Regions from separate parts of the Paenibacillus sp. 01T47 genome, predicted to be linked through region 3. Evidence: predicted binding sites of a transcription regulator. Region 3 holds the regulator's gene; each other region holds the start of a gene.
The links. Region 3 encodes CtsR, which represses protease genes until heat stress. Its sites were predicted from a motif close to ATGGTCAATAAAGGTCAAACA; they were not measured.

Region 1: the regulator CtsR is predicted to act here: its motif matches at 2,795-2,815, upstream of AC1DOV_RS23140 (endo-alpha-N-acetylgalactosaminidase family protein).
Region 2: the regulator CtsR is predicted to act here: its motif matches at 2,138-2,158, upstream of clpP (ATP-dependent Clp endopeptidase proteolytic subunit ClpP).

The regions. Positions count from the first base shown of each region.
Region 1 covers NZ_JBFTPA010000013.1:167,181-172,918, reverse strand. The annotation lists gene AC1DOV_RS23140 (endo-alpha-N-acetylgalactosaminidase family protein) at 1-2,702, opposite strand, end outside; gene AC1DOV_RS23135 (hypothetical protein) at 4,311-4,982, opposite strand; gene AC1DOV_RS23130 (outer membrane protein assembly factor BamB family protein) at 5,415-5,738, opposite strand, start outside.
Region 2 covers NZ_JBFTPA010000031.1:13,613-19,350, forward strand. The annotation lists gene gap (type I glyceraldehyde-3-phosphate dehydrogenase) at 1-413, opposite strand, end outside; gene AC1DOV_RS32025 (sugar-binding transcriptional regulator) at 502-1,566, opposite strand; tRNA gene AC1DOV_RS32030 (tRNA-Arg) at 1,841-1,915, shown strand; gene clpP (ATP-dependent Clp endopeptidase proteolytic subunit ClpP) at 2,232-2,816, shown strand; gene AC1DOV_RS32040 (HPr family phosphocarrier protein) at 2,989-3,258, opposite strand; gene whiA (DNA-binding protein WhiA) at 3,464-4,393, opposite strand; gene AC1DOV_RS32050 (gluconeogenesis factor YvcK family protein) at 4,400-5,365, opposite strand; gene rapZ (RNase adapter RapZ) at 5,399-5,738, opposite strand, start outside.
Region 3 covers NZ_JBFTPA010000025.1:115-5,852, reverse strand. The annotation lists gene AC1DOV_RS30390 (antibiotic biosynthesis monooxygenase) at 108-464, opposite strand; gene clpC (ATP-dependent protease ATP-binding subunit ClpC) at 595-3,054, opposite strand; gene AC1DOV_RS30380 (protein arginine kinase) at 3,057-4,136, opposite strand; gene AC1DOV_RS30375 (UvrB/UvrC motif-containing protein) at 4,165-4,686, opposite strand; gene AC1DOV_RS30370 (CtsR family transcriptional regulator) at 4,722-5,183, opposite strand; rRNA gene rrf (5S ribosomal RNA) at 5,490-5,606, opposite strand.

The sequences.
Region 1 (5,738 bases), on a different contig from region 3:
GTCCCAGCGCCTACACTCGTCTTGAAATCAAAGGTTACTTTCTGATCGACAACGTCTGGACTGTTATTATCGGTAACGAGAGATACGCCGGGCAGCCTTAATTTAACGCTGCCTTCGCCGCTTTCCAGCACGGCCGGACTGCTCGAATCCATCGCGCTCCAGTTAGGCGTAGTGAAGTCAGGCTCATATATTCTAATTTCTTCTGCGGTCATCGCATCCATCTCAACTTGCATCACTTCATTTCCGGAATTATAAATTCCAAACGCTCCCGGTGTGAAGTTTTTCGTTTGGACAGTGCCCACCAAAATGCCATTCACATAAAGATTCAACTCATTTTCGATCAACCTTACCCGCAAAATAAAATCTTTGCCAGGTACAATTTCAACGCTGTCTCCGATAGCTATTTTTTCTCCACCGTTAGGTTGATACATCCATTTGCCTTGACCTTCGTAATAAATGGCTGCATTGCCGATTTTAACTCCTGCGGACGAAGCATTTGTCTTCATCTTGACCTGGTATACGCCGTTTTTCACAGGTACGATATCTTCATTTATCGCAACCGATCCCGAAGCGATACTGCCCTTCAAATAACCATCGACGACTTGACTGCCGCCGAGTCCTGTCCAGTTCATGCTTGAAGCTGTCTCATAATATTGTTCATAATACATCTTGCTTGCGACAGGGGAAGTATCCATTTGGATAAATTCCTCCGTGAACAAAATGTTGTCCACATACAAGTCGCCTTGCCCGTATACTCCGAATGAACCTTCTCCGAATTGTTGTCCGGACGGTAAATTCGCAGTCAACTTAGCTCCGTTTATACTTAGTGTGACCGAAGAGTCGCTATATTGTATTCCGACCTTATTCCAACTCATAACTAATGGACTCGATGAAATAGCGTCACTTGCTACAAAAGGAATAGTGCTGCCATCCTTCTCCAAAATCCAGTGGTCATTCGCAAATTTCACCAAAGAGCTGTTGCCTATAGCAAAACCAATCGCATCAGTCGTAGGTTTTACATCCAGCATATAGGTTGCGCTCTGTAGGAGTGGCGCATCGTTATTCAATACCGTCCCCGTGATACCGGACAACTTCAAAAAGCGATTGCTGCCTTCTTTGATGATGGATGAAGAGCCGCTGCTCCACCCTCCCGTAATGCCATCCTGAAAGTTGTTGCTGTATTGCACCAATTCCTTTGGAGTAATCATTTGATTCGTATACTGCAGGTTGTCGATATACAGCTCTACTGTGCTTCTGATTCGAAGTCCAAACAAGCCAGCCGCATCGGTAAATTCAGCAAATGTAATATCGCCAACTAGCTTTTTGTTCATATAGACCGTAATTGTTTTTCCATTAAAATTGAACAATAGATTGTTCCATTTCCCCTGAATCGGATAAGGAATATTTAAATTGCTGCCCCAACCGGAGCTGGATTCAGGCAACCAGCGATTTGGATCGACTCCGATTTCGCTAAAGATGCTTGCCGTCTCATTCATTCTGAAGCCAAATGCAAAACCTTGGCCGCTAGAAAGCTTCACCGGATTGACTAGCTTAAAGTCCAATGAAAGCGTACCCGATTGTAGCTGCGGGGAATCCAAATCTGCTCCGCGTTCTTTAGCGCCTTTTTTTAGCGATAATACCTTGTTGCCTGTAATGTCTGTTACCACTTGAGCGTTAAGTCCGGACCAACGCGGTGTGTACGCCGGGTCTTCATAATTTTGTACATAATTGATGATATCTGACGGTTTTTCGGTTTGGCCAACGCCTTGAATGTTAATATCCTTCAAAACGACTTGTCCCGTCGCAAAACGTTTATACAAGGCCACCTGACCTATTCCAGCCTTCAAATTCAATAAATTTGTTTCCTTGTTGTAATAAGTAACGCCATCAACGATAACCAATAGCTTGTTTCCGTTATAACCAATCTTGATTCGGTAATCGGTATCCATTTTCAACTCGGGTCCTTCAAAAGATTCCCACGCGCCAGAACCATCTGGGCTTTGAATGACCCAAGTCGTACCCGCATCATAACGAATAGACAATCCTTGGGTAGAATTATAGGCACCGATTACAAACCCTATATTGCCTTGTGTCCCGCTGGTGTAACGCAGCGTTGCATCGATTGTGCCGGCGGAAAGCCATGGTCCTTTATCCCAAGCAGCAATAGCGATATTTTTTTCTAACGAATTCATTTCTACCGTCAGCCCATTGTTAACCGATGTAGTCCCGTTTCCTTTCATAAAAGTCATCAATTCGGGCTGCATGGACTGATAATTGTTGCTGTAAGAAACGATGCTTTGTCCATCTGGCACATTGCTCGTAATCTCATTTAGAAATACTGTAAAATCGTTTTCCCTCACTGTAACTTCTGCGGAAGCCTTGAGGGGAGTGCCTTGAACGCTGCCTTCTACTTTAAAAGCTCCCGCCTCAGCATATTGCGAGGGATCAATTTCGTCCCACCTTACCTGAACTTGTCCAACGGATTCATCGCTAAATACAGCTTGTACCTCCAGCGGAAGAATCGGCGGGTTCCCTATTGTTGTGTTCATCTCGATAGAGGGAATGCTCGCGATCGTTTTTACCTCAACGACTTCCTCTGCATAGGATACCGCACTTGGCCATACAGCCAGTTGACTCAAAATAACAAAACAAATCATCCAAACATACAATTTGAAAACCGTGCTTTTTTTCCTCTTAATCATCTGTCACCCATCCTCCATGGTAATCTGATCCTAATTGGATTTTATTAGCATAGAACAGATGAAAGCGCTTAAGAATGATCATTTTTGTTAGAAGTCTGATCTTTTTTGAAAAAAGTCTGTATGGGGTGGGGCAGGTGCTATGGTGCTGCCCGCTCAGTTGCATCTAGGTGCATAGTTAATCGTAATGGCATAGTTTCCACAATAGCTTGATCTATGTGCACAGCTAACCGTAATAGCTTCATTTAGATGCATAGTTAACCTCATTAGCTTGATCTAGGTGCACAGCTAACCGTAATAGCTTCATTTAGATGCAGAGCTAACTGTAATAGCTTCATTTAGGTACATAGTTAACCTCAATAACTTGATCTAGGTGCATTTCTGCACCTATTCCGCTAACTACTTTTCAAATCCTCTCAACTAGATGCACTTCTACACCTATTTGTGTTATTTCCATCAAATTTTATAATAACAAGTGCACTTCTGCGCTTATTTACACTTTACGATCGGTCACGCACACTACAATCACACTACATGCACAAACCATATAAACACTCTAATTACACTACCTACACAACTCACATATAAATCCTTGCACATATCACAAACGCATACTCTCACTCCAAATACACTTAAAATATGCACACTGCTGCGCACCCATTTATCACTATCTACAAAAGCGAAGAACAAAAATCAGGATAACTAAGTGAGAACCCCAGTTAGCAGCAGTAACTTTATCTAAGTGCATAAATGCACCTATTCCGCCAGCTACCTTACAAATCCGCTCAACTAGATGCACTTTTGCACCTCTTTGCATCATTTCCATCAAATTTGATAGAAACTAGTGCACTTTTGCGCTTATTTACACTTCACATCCGGTCACGCACACTACAATCACACAACATGCGTAAACCACTTATACTCTCAATGCACATAACCTACACAAATCACATACTGTTAGTTTAATAGCACTCCTTGTACACTTAACAATCATCCAATCGGACACCTTGCACGCTCTACAAACGCATAACCCAACACCCAATACACTAAACAAACGCACATTCCCTCATAGTCCAGTATCTACTCTCAACAAAAACAGTCGAGAGTACATGCTGATTAGTTAAGTGAGCACCCCGGTTCATATCAGCAGGCTCATCTAAGAGCATAAATACACCTATTCCGACAACTACTTTTCCAAATCACTCAAATAGATGCACTTGTGCACCTATTTGAGTAAATTCCACCTTATCTATTGAAAATAGATGCACTCCTGCGCTTATTCAAACTTTACGCGCGGTACATGCATACTTCACTCACATTACGTGCACAATCCAAATTCACACCCCCCACACACTACATTCACAATCCATCTACACCATTTCAATCCCGCTTTACCTACACAAATCGCATGCAATTAAACCACACTCCACTTACATACAATTTGCATGCAATCCAGTAACACTCCAGATACTTACAAGTCACACGCTCCACAAATGAACACATTCACACATATTCAGCCGTCATTTCTAATTCCTCTCTTACTCTTACTCTTACTCTTACTCTTACTCCTACTCCTAGTCCTAGTCCTACTTCTACGTCCACTTCCGTTCCCTAAAAAAAAGGATTAAAAGCCGAGCGTATTAGCTCATAGCTGACAATACGAATGCCTTTTCCAGATACAACTGGACGCAGTTTGCCAACGTCACACAGTCTTTTCAAATATTTGACTGCCGTGCGGCGATTAATATGAAACTCCTTCATCACATCGGCTGGGCGAATATTCTTGTTCGACCTAAACGCATAATGCAATAACTCACGCTCCAGGCGTGTCATGTTTTGCTCTTGCGTGTGAGTCACCAAATAAGGAGCCAGCAGCGACTGCAGCAAAGACACAATAAGCTGCGGTTTTTCCTCCAACTCGTCATAAGGTATGGACACGACGCGGTATCCAAGCACTTGCAGAAATGTCTCCCGATTTAATTCCCGTCGGTATCGAATTCGATCGGTATTCTGAACATGAGGTCCATAACCCTTTATTTCGAAAGCGAACCTCGTCGCTCCCCGCTGCCAAACTAAATCAATATAAAAAGGGTTCCCACGCCAATCCACGACTTCATACTCCGGATATAAATGATCAAAACTACCCATCATCGGCCACCAGACTTGCTTCAAAAACAAACGTTCACCATGCCCATGTCCACGCTGAAGCCTGCTCTTGTGCTCTCCCTTACTTGCACGCAAATGTTTTTTCAACCATTTCTCATGTTCTTCAGCAAATTCCATCTCTCATCCTCCTCAAAATGAAAAAACGTCCTTGGCTCCTCTTGAACAGAGGAAAACCAGGGACGTTCTACGTCACACTTTTTTATTCAACTTTTTATAAGATGTCATACTATGACGTTCGACGTCACACTTTTTTTATTTACCTTTTTATAAGATGTCAGCCTATGACGTTCTACGTCACAACTATCTTATTCAACTTTTCAAATACGTCAGCCTATGACGTTCTACGTCACACTTTTTTTATTTAACTTTTTATAAGATGTCATACCATGACGTTCTACGTCAAAACTATTTTATTCATCTTTTTATAATATGTCATACTATGACGTTCTACGTCACAACTATCTTATTCAACTTTTAAAAGACATCAGCCTATGACGCTAATGCTACATCTTAAGCTGATTCCTTTTTTCACACACTCTCTCTAACTTGTTACATTCGTGCCAGTAGAGCAGCCGCCTCTGCACGAGTCAAAGTCGCGAGCGGCTTGAAGCTTCCATCCTTGTAGCCAGTAATAATACCGGAATCTATTATTGCGCCCACCAGCCCAAGGTTTGATGCTTGTATGGATGATTTGTCAGAAATCTTAGCTAAGCCATCCGTTTTTTCGATCAACTTTAGAGCTTTAGCTGTCCATACCGCTACCTCTTCTCTTGTAATCGGCTGTTCAGGCTTGAAGCGATTTCCATATTTTGAAGCATCAATCCAGCCTTGTGTTACAGCCGATTCAATATATGGCCTAGACCAGCGCGTGCT
Region 2 (5,738 bases), on a different contig from region 3:
TATTTATCTTCGTTAACGCCGATAACCACTGTAATATCTTCGTTCGTTGCAGGTGCGGAGATGATAACTTTTTTAGCGCCGCCTTGCAAGTGAAGCTCAGCTTTTTCTTTCGCTGTGAAAATACCAGTTGATTCAACTACGATTTCAACGCCTACCGAACTCCAAGGAAGGTCTGCAGGGTTGCGCTCTGCGAATACTTTGATTTCGCGGCCATTTACGATAAGCGCGCCTTCTTTAGCTTCTACAGTACCGTCAAGTTGACCGTGTGTTGTATCGTATTTCAGAAGATGTGCCAGTGTTGCAGTATCCGTAAGATCATTTACTGCCACGATTTGAACATCAGGGTTGTTCAGTGCTGCGCGGAATACGTTACGGCCGATGCGACCAAAACCATTAATACCAACTTTAACCATTTTTGTTTCCTCCTAAGCGTTTTTAAAAGATTTATGAATATATTTCAAGACATTTTGCAGGTATGCCTTAACAGCAATTTGCAAATTGTCATGATTCCTTATTGCCTTCTTCTTGACTGTGCTTCTCTTGATCGATCAAAGCTACGATTTCAAGTGCCGCTGCTTCATCCGTTACGAGTACATCATTGTGTCCAAAGCGCATCACTGCCGCTATAGCCTCGCCTTTGCTCTTGCCGCCAGCAACACCTATAACAACTTCAGTTTTAACAATATCCTCGAGCCGTAACCCCACCGTTTGCATTTTGTGCACGACAGCGCCTTTTCGGTCAAAATAAAACCCGAACGACTCCGCCAAAGCACCCTCAGCTTCCATAGCATCAATAACTTCACGCTCTAGCCGCCTGCGTCTTGCCATAACCATAGCATCTCCGATACCATGTACAACGATGCGAGCACTGCGGATGACATCCACAATTTCTCGAATGTTCGGCTCCTGCATAATAGATGCAAAAGCTTCCTCTCCCAGATGATCCGGCACATGTAGAAGTCTATACTGCGCTCCTGTACGCTTAGCCATCATGGAAGCAATCGTATTCGCTTGGTAATCCAAGCTCTCCCCTAGACCGCCTCTAGCCGGTACGAACAAGTTCGTATTCAGCTGAGAAGAACTAATCAGTTGATTCGACAGCTGTGCAATCGTCGTTCCGCCTGTTACAGCTACAACGTCGTTAGGCTGCATTACCTTGATAAGCACCTGACATCCCGCACGTCCAAGCTCTCGCTTTGTTTGGGCAGAGACTTCCGAATCGCCAGCAACTATAATGACCTGCGATAGGCCGTAGTGGCTGCGAATCGTTTCCTCCAGTTCGGATAGTCCGAACATTGTCTTGTAGAATGGCTCAAGCTGCTCTAATAGAAGCTTGCCTGAATCGCTAATCCGCATGCCTCCCGAATGAATCTCGAGCAACCCCTGCGTCTTTAGGAAATCGGTCTCTGCCCGAAGCATACGCTCCGTCATCGATAATACAGAAGCCAACGTTCGACGTCCGATTAAATCCGATACCATTACTTGATGCAAAATCGAATATCGTTTCTTCATGACCTCTAGCAGATCAGGCACAAGCTGCTGCTGCAGTTCAATGATCTGACGCATTTCTCATCCTTCACTCCATCGGCCTATAGCGTATTCGGTTCAAAATACGTTGGACTCAATATGTCCCGCGGTATCATTTCAAGTCCCACCTTTAGTTTATCGGAAATAACCGATTGTAGCAATAGCCGATTATCAATTGGAAACGGTTTCCGACGCATTTTTAACAAATTTAATTTTTGAACATCGCTTGCTTTAAAATCTTTAATATCATATAATCATTTTTGCGACTATTTTCTTACAGAAGCAGATAGCAGCAACAGCAGCTTTTCCTTATGCGCCCGTGGTCCAATGGATATGACGCAGCCCTCCGAAGGCTGAGATCTAGGTTCGATTCCTTGCGGGCGCGCCATTACTTTTTATTATCGCAAGTTCAAACTCTATATTGATACACACGAACCGTTCCTATACGCTGGAACGTTTTTTTTATTTTAAGCAACACCCAAGTGATTAATCTCCCGCTACAACATCCAACCTATGCCTCATGGAAAACACTCCAAATTGCGCTTGTATATTTCATCCAATCCACTTCAAACCCATTTTTTTCGTATACGCAGCAAGGGAATTACAGACCTGTTTGACTATCTTTGACTTTTGACTTTTCATCCGTTATTATGAGAATACGATTTAACCATTCATTGTTTTTTAGGAGGGGGCTTACGTTGGATATGAATTTCGTTCCTATGGTTATTGAGCAAAACAATCGGGGTGAGCGTGCGTATGACATTTACTCTCGCCTACTGAAAGATCGCATTATTTTTCTAGGATCAGGTGTAAACGACGTGGTGGCAAACTCCATCATCGCTCAATTGTTATTCCTGGCGGCAGACGACCCTGAGAAGGACATTTCTCTTTATATTAACAGCCCGGGCGGCTCAATTACGGCAGGCATGGCTATTTACGATACGATGCAATATATTAAACCTGATGTATCTACGATTTGTGTAGGTATGGCTGCTTCTATGGGTGCTTTCTTGCTTACTGCAGGTGCAATTGGCAAACGTTATGCGCTTCCGAACAGCGAAGTCATGATCCATCAGCCACTTGGCGGTGCAGAAGGCCAAGCAAGCGATATCGCCATTCGTGCGAAACGCATTATCGGCATGCGCGACAAGCTGAACGGTATTTTGGCAGAGCGCAGTGGACAATCGCTTGAACGTATCGAGAAAGATACAGACCGCGATTACTTCATGAGTGCAGCAGAAGCCAAAGAATATGGCTTGGTTGATAAAGTAATTGAGAAACTCGCATAATTCATTCCGCTAGGTCATAGGTTTGAACGCAAAAAAGAGCAAGTTCGGATTCATCCGAGCCTGCTCTTTTTTTTAGTGCAAACACATTCGTAAGATTATTGTACATTCCATATAAAAAAAGAGCTGCCGCCGCAAGCTCATAATGAACCTGCGTGACTTCTCTCCTTCTTCATTATTGGTTCTCCAGCTCTTCTTTGCTTACCAAAGCGACTAAAGCGTTTACAGCCTGTTCTGCGTCCGAACCCTCGGCACTAATGGATACTTCAGTGCCAGAACTGATAGCCAAACTCATAATACCCATTATGGATTTAGCATTTACTTTTTTGTCGTCTTTCTCTACAAATACTTCGGAGGAAAATTTGTTCGCTTCTTGTACGAATAATGCTGCTGGTCTTGCATGTAGTCCAGTCTTAAGACGAACAACAACCGGAAGCCTTGTCATGGAAACCATACCCCCTATATTTTTCTCAATCATTAGCATGCGGCAAAAGCTTATACGGCTCTGTTTGCCGTCTTCTGGCTGCAAAAGCTCGTTTCCGGACAAAGATAAGATGTGTAAGTATCAATGCTGCTTATTCTTATCTTTAAAAATTGCGTCATTTTAAATTATTATATCATTATACCAGCTGATGCACTAGGATAAAAGTTCAGACACCGCGGATTTTTTCCGCAAGTGCGTCGATTTTGCGCAAACGATGGTTTACGCCCGACTTACTGACCTTTCCTCCGAGCATTTCGCCGACCTCAGTCAAATTCATATCCGGATGCTGAAGCCTTATCTCAGCTACTTCCTTCAGCTTATCAGGCAAGCTATCCAGTCCTACTTCACGTTGAAGCAGCTTAATGTTCTCGATCTGACGAACAGCTGCACCGATCGTTTTATTTAGATTGGCCGTTTCGCAGTTTACGATCCGGTTTACTGAATTGCGCATGTCGCGCATGATTCGAACATCTTCAAACTTGAACAGAGCTTGGTGCGCACCAATAATATTGAGGAGCTCAATTATTTTCTCGCCCTCTTTGATGTAGAAGATAAATCCCTTTTTTCGCTCAATGCATCTCGCGTTAAGATCAAATTTGTTCGCAAGGTCAACTAACGACTCACAATGCTCTTGGTACATCGAAGAGATTTCCAAATGATAAGATGAACCTTCTGGATTGTTAACCGATCCGCCAGCAAGAAACGCACCCCGTAGATAGGAGCGTTTGCAGCAAGGCTTGCGAATGATTTCCTTATCGATGCCTAAATTGAACATAAAACCTTCCGATACAATTTTGAGCTCGCTTAATATTTCCTGAACTCTAGCCGGTATACGGACAATATACACGTTGTTTTTTTTCAATCTCATCTTTTTACGGACAAGCAGTTCTACATGCACATCATAATGTTTTTTGAGCAGGGAATAAATCCTTCTGGCAATCGCGGCATTTTCCGTTGAGATGTCCAAAACGACTTTGCGGCTAGATACGCTAACCGAACCATTCATCCGTATGAGTGCAGATAGCTCCGCTATCTCACAGCAGCTGTCCGCTTCAATTAATGTCAGCTCTTTCTTTGTTTGGGCCGCAAATGACATTGTGTATCACCTCTTTCGTAACATCCAGTTCTCTACCAGCTTATAAATATGATGGCTTAAGCGTTCGGCATCATGCCGAAGAAAAGTGCGAAACAATACTAGCCGATCCGCAATGACTTCATAACCCTTTTGCGTAACTGCATCTAAATCCAAATGGACGGCCTTTGCGCCAAGCTCAGCATATCTGCTTTCGATTTGCGGCGGAATTTCGCCGTCATTTACAATGACATAATCGAATAGATGTTGACCGATATGAGCATGAATGGCATCAAGGTGATCGCCTACCGAATAATTATCAGTTTCCCCAGGCTGGGTCATAACATTACATACAAATAATTTTACGGCTTCTGATTCCACGATGGCAGTTGCCAGTTTAGGAACTAGCAAGTTTGGAATAATACTTGTATATAAGCTGCCCGGTCCAATCAATATAGCATCGGCCTGTTCAATGGCCTCGACTGCCTCTCGCAGCGGTTCGACATCGGCTGGTTCCAAAAACACTCGTTTAATGACCTTGCCAGCTTTCGGAATCATGGATTCCCCTGTGACAATGCTGCCATCAGCCATTTCCGCTTTAAGTACGATAGCCTGATTCGCTGCGGGCAGAACCCGTCCTCGAACCGCTAACACACGGCTCAGCTCACGAATCCCAGTTACAAAGTCGCCGGATATATCGGTCATTGCTGCCAGCATAAGATTGCCAAGGCTGTGGCCTGCAAGTCCCGGTACCGTTTTGAAACGATACTGAAGAACCTCAGTCAGCAGCGGCTCAGCATCCGCTAATGCCATAAGTACGTTCCGAATGTCACCCGGAGGCGGAATTTGCAGCTCATTGCGTAAAATGCCTGAGCTCCCGCCATCATCGGCAACCGTAACAATCGCGGTAATATCGAGCGGCTTCTCCTTAAGACCTCGCAGCATAACAGAGAGACCTGTACCGCCGCCAATTACGACGATTTTAGGCCGTCTCATTATCTTGTGTCTACTTTGCATTTTCTCACCTCGTCAATGCTTGTCACGTTCGGCATCGCGATGGCTGACACGCACACGTTCCGTATCACTGCTGCCGAGCATGCGTCCCAAATATTCTGCTATAGCAACGGAACGATGCTTACCGCCAGTACAGCCAATACCGATAACAACCTGACTTTTCCCTTCCTTACGATAAAGCGGAATAAGGAATTGCAACATATCCAGCAGCTTCGTTAGAAATTGCTGAGTTTCAGGCCATTTCATAACGTATTCATATACATCGGGATTTTGACCAGTATTTGGGCGCAGATGCTCGACATAATGCGGATTAGGCAAGAAACGAACATCATAGATCAAATCCGCATCGATAGGA
Region 3 (5,738 bases):
AAAATACAACATAAAAAACGCCCTCGTTATCCACAGTGGATAAGAGAGCGAAAGATTAGTCACTACGCAGCATATTTATTAGAGCTCCAAATGATAAATAAATAGAATTAATGCTGCTTAAGCTCGATTCCAGCTTGCCGAGCAACTAACACGCGATGCGTTGTCAATTGTGAGCCGAGCATCACACTTTCCGTTTGCTGGCCTGCCTCGCCCTGTTGTCCCCCGCCTCTATGAGCATGTGCTTGCCGAAAAGAATCACTGTTCACCCAGCCCTCAAAGGAAACTTTGGTTTCCCAAGTCGTGCTTACTTTAAGCTCATCATATTCTTCTAAGCCTTCCGTTAACAACACTTCCATGCGCACAAAACCAGGCGATAAATCTATGCCTTTGGAGTTTTGAAATCTACTCGCCACCGTCTCCCCGTGGCCTTTTTTTACTTTTATCGTATTGGTGACAACTATCATCGTTGTTCCTCCATTCTATGTAACGCTATAATCTTATTATACGATAATGATTATCATTGTCAATTTATTGTGTTAATAAAAACTGTCCCGCAAGCAGCTATTCTGATTGCGGGACAGTTTAATATTATGCTTATTTTGTAGTGGATTCTTCTGGCTCTTGTTCGGAAATCGATTTGGTAACGGTTAGACCGCCATCCTTCTCATCGATTGTGAACGTATCGCCTTTTTGGATTTTACCCATCAACAAATCTTCGGACAAACGGTCTTCGATATGTTTTTGGATTGCCCGGCGAAGCGGACGAGCTCCATATTGCGGATCGTAGCCTTCCTTCGCAAGGAAGCTTTTTGCTGCATCCGTCAAGATGAAGTCAACTTCCTGCTCACGCAGACGCTTGCGAAGCTCATCCGACATGAGTGTTACGATTTGAGCAATATGCTCCTCGCCAAGCGAATGGAACACGATGCTTTCATCGATACGGTTCAAGAACTCCGGACGGAAGCTTTTCTTAAGCTCGCTAAGCACTTTATCCTTCATTTGCTGGAAGTCGCGTCCCGCATCCTGTACGGCAGTGAAGCCGAGCGAGGAATTACGCTTGATTTGATCCGCTCCAACGTTAGAAGTCATAATAATTAGCGTGTTGCGGAAATCGACAACGCGGCCTTTGGAATCAGTCAAGCGACCATCCTCCAGCACCTGAAGCAATATATTAAATACCTCAGGGTGAGCTTTCTCAATTTCATCTAGCAAAACAACGGAATATGGCTTGCGGCGAACTTTCTCAGTTAACTGTCCGCCTTCTTCATAACCTACATAACCAGGAGGCGCTCCGACTAGACGGGATGTCGAATGTTTCTCCATATATTCCGACATGTCGATACGGATAACCGCATTTTCATCTCCGAACATCGCTTCTGCAAGTGCTCTGGCGAGCTCCGTTTTACCTACACCCGTTGGACCTAAGAAAATGAATGAGCCGATTGGACGCTTCGGATCTTTCAAGCCGGCACGCGCACGGCGAATCGCTCTGGATACCGACTTCACGGCATCATCTTGACCAATGATGCGATCATGAAGAATATCTTCCATTTTCAGAAGTCGTTCCGTCTCTTCTTCAGCCAGCTTGCTAACAGGAATCCCCGTCCAGCTAGCTACAACCTGAGCAATATCCTCTGGTGTCACTTCAGAATCAGTACGGCCTTGTTTTTCTTTCCACTGGTTCTTAGTAATATCAAGCTCTTCGCGAATTTTTTGCTCCGTATCGCGAAGTGCTGCCGCTTTCTCGAATTCTTGGCTTTGAACCGCTGCATCCTTCTCCTTGCGGATATCTTCCAAACGGTTTTCAAGCTGCTTCAAGTTTGGCGGTACAGTGTAAGAATGCAAGCGTACCTTTGAACCGGCTTCATCAATAAGGTCAATTGCTTTATCTGGCAAGAACCGATCCGGAATGTAACGATCCGATAATTTAACTGCTTGCACGATAGCTTCATCCGTAATTTTCACACGGTGATGAGCTTCATAACGATCGCGTAAGCCGTATAAAATTTGAATCGCTTCTTCTGGAGATGGCTGATCTACCGTTATAGGTTGGAAACGACGCTCAAGCGCTGCATCTTTTTCAATATATTTGCGGTATTCATCAAGGGTAGTTGCACCGATACATTGCAGTTCACCGCGTGCTAATGCAGGTTTCAAAATATTAGATGCATCGATTGCACCCTCTGCTCCGCCTGCACCAATCAACGTATGAAGCTCATCGATGAATAGAATAATATTGCCCGCTTGGCGAATCTCATCCATAATTTTCTTAAGTCGATCTTCAAACTCACCACGGTACTTTGTACCTGCTACTACGGAGCCCATATCCAGTGTCATGACACGCTTATCACGCAAAGTTTCGGGAATTTCATTCTCGATAATCTTCTGCGCGAGACCTTCGGCAATTGCTGTTTTACCGACGCCTGGTTCCCCGATTAGTACTGGATTGTTCTTCGTACGGCGGCTAAGCACTTGAATTACACGCTCAATTTCTTTGCTCCGGCCGATCACAGGATCCAGATTTCCTTCCTTCGCATAAGCAGTTAAATCTCTTGCAAGTCCATCTAGTGTAGGCGTGCTAACATTTGCTGGTGAACCGTGATTGCTTGAGACTGCTTCACTGCTGCCAAGAAGCTGAAGGACTTGTTGACGAGCCTTATTTAGGCTAATGCCAAGATTGTTGAGCACACGTGCTGCAACGCCTTCTCCTTCACGGATAAGACCAAGCAAAATATGCTCTGTGCCAACGTACGTATGTCCAAGCTTTCTTGCTTCATCCATCGAAAGCTCAATTACTTTTTTCGCACGTGGCGTATAGGCAATGTTGTTAGGCTGCTCTTGACCGCGACCGATCAGTGCCTCAACTTCATCTTGAATCTTCTCAAGCCCAAGTCCTAGTCCAATCAATGCTTTAGCCGCTATTCCTTCCCCTTCGCGAATAAGGCCTAGCAAAATATGCTCCGTACCAATATTGTTATGTCCGAGACGAACCGCTTCTTCTTGCGCCAATGCAAGCACCTTCTGTGCTCGCTCCGTGAATCTTCCAAACATCATATTTACGCACCCCCATGGCCTTTTTCACCACGCAATTGCTTGCGTATGAGTTCTGCTCTCCTGAAATCTCTCTGCTCTGGACTCATCTTCTCGTCGAAGGTTTGTTGTAAAAATCCAGGCTGAGTCATGACCAAAAGTTCATTCAACACTTGTGGCGTTACATCTGATAAAATGCCAAGGTCTGCACCAAGCCGCACATCTGACAACCGCTGCGCAGCTTCCTTGGAATCCATAATTGAAGCATATGCTAAAATACCGTATGAGCGCTTCACGCGATCCTCTGTCCTCAGCCGCGACTCATGCATAAGACGTTTGCGTGCCGCTTTCTCATGCTCGATGATTTGTCTTGCAACACCATAAAGATTTTCAATAATCTCATTCTCGGATTGCCCGAGCGTAATTTGGTTAGACACCTGAAATAAATTCCCAAGCGCTTCACTGCCTTCGCCGTACAAGCCTCTTACTGCCAAGCCTACCTGTGTAACAGCTGACAATATCCGATTGATTTGAGACGTTAAAACGAGTGCCGGCAAATGCATCATGACGGATGCCCTGATGCCTGTGCCCACATTCGTTGGACATGTCGTCAAATAACCGCGTTTCTCATCAAATGCATAATCAGCCGACTCTTCAAAAATATCGTCAATTCCGCTGGCCAATGCCCATGCCTCCTGGATTTGGAAACCTGGATACAGACATTGAATGCGCAAATGATCTTCTTCGTTAATCATTATGCTAACAGATTCATTATCGCTTAAAATAACGGCCCCGCATCGCGATTCGTTCGCTAAATTGGGACTGATTAAATGCTTTTCAACAAGCACCCTTTTATCAAGCTCGCTTAAATCTGACAATACAATGGTCTCAAATGATCCAATTGACTGCAGCTTGCCGCTTTGGCTAACTTCAGTCAGCTGATCCATGACATCCTTAGATTGCTGATTTGTTGCAAGTAATGGAAAAGGCTGATGACGTAAATTTCGGGCTACTCGCACTCTGCTGCTAATGACAATTTCAGATTCAGGACCTGCGTCCTTCATCCATTCGCTGAGCGCATGCTGTGAGAATCGATGCTTAGTCAAGAGGTTCCTTCACTCCTTCTATGCCAGCCTACAGGTCTGCCATTTTGCGCTCTAATTCACGTATTCGATCACGCAGCTCAGCCGCGCTTTCAAATTCCTCTTGATCAATCTTCTCCTGTAGATCCCGCCTCAGCTGTTCAATCTCGCGCTTGCACTGGATTTGCCCGCCTGAGCGCTTAGGGATTTTACCGCTGTGTACGGTGCTGCTGTGAATACGTTTGAGAAGTGGATCAAGCTTACCTTCGAACGACTGATAGCAAGAGCTGCAGCCGAATCGACCGATTTTGCTAAACTGTGTATAGGTCAGTCCACATTCCTCGCAGCGCAGCGCTGGCTGCTTGATGCCGGTTATCGTCGACCCGCCAAGCTGTTCGAAATCAAGAAGCCCAGATAGTAAGCTATGAATAGAAAAGCTATTTGGCGCGCCTGGAATGCCTTCGCCTTTCTCACGAGCACAGCTTTCACAAATATGAAATTCGGTCTTCTCGCCATTAATAATTTTTGTGAAATGAAGCGTAGCCGGTTTTTTACCGCAATCTTGGCAAAACAAGCCTGATCCCTCCTCCCGGTATAAACGGTTTGTCATTACTTAACCAGCAATGAGATAAGCATGGACCTTAACAACCTTGCCCGAATTTCATCCCTTAGCGGCAGCTTCAGTGCAATGGTATCGCGATGCACAGCCGCACGGAGTAGATTTCCCTCGCGCTTAGAGATAAGTCTTGCTTCCTCAAGCTGATAAATAAGCCCTTCCGCTGCACCTTGATCGACACATTCTCCAACCGTTTCTTCGATATGGAATTGAATCGCCTTTAATGCAGGAAGCTCAATCCGTTGTATTCGGATATAGCCTCCGCCGCCGCGCTTACTTTCAACCATGTATCCTTTCTCCATGGTAAATCGAGTACTAATTACATAGTTGATTTGCGACGGTACACAAGAAAATTTGTCAGCCAGGTCATTGCGTTGAATTTCTACTGCGCCCTCTGGACTTTCTTGAAGCATAAGCTTCAAGTACTGTTCGATGAGATCGGAAATGTTACGCAAACCACCAACCTCCCTGAGAAATAACCAATAAAACTAAAGTTGAAACATAGGTATTAATGAGGTCTTGCAATCAAATCAGAATATACACCGAATATTCGGACAACTGACTTTGACTTTCTTTGACCTTGATTTTATTATATGCAATTTCAGCAAAAGGTCAAGTGCTCGGTAAAATTGATTTTCCATTAGCTTGGTACGCTTGCATGCTGTTTATACATAGCCGGATTCATTTATATGATTAATGCTCATTTTCTGCATACAAAAACAACAAAAAACCTATCGCATATTATGCGATAGGTCTCTCGTGCTTGGCGACGTCCTACTCTCCCAAGACCCTGCGGTCTAAGTACCATCGGCGCTGAAGGGCTTAACGGTCGTGTTCGGTATGGGAACGCGTGGTTCACCTCCGCCATCGCCACCAAACTGGATTTTTCGTTGAAATGCAGTCCTGAGTCTCCTCAGAAAAGATCCAACCAAAGTCCTTCAAGGTGTTTACGCCCTGAAAACTGGATACGAAAGTTTAGGCTTGCTGAAGCCTTTATGCTGCTGTCTACT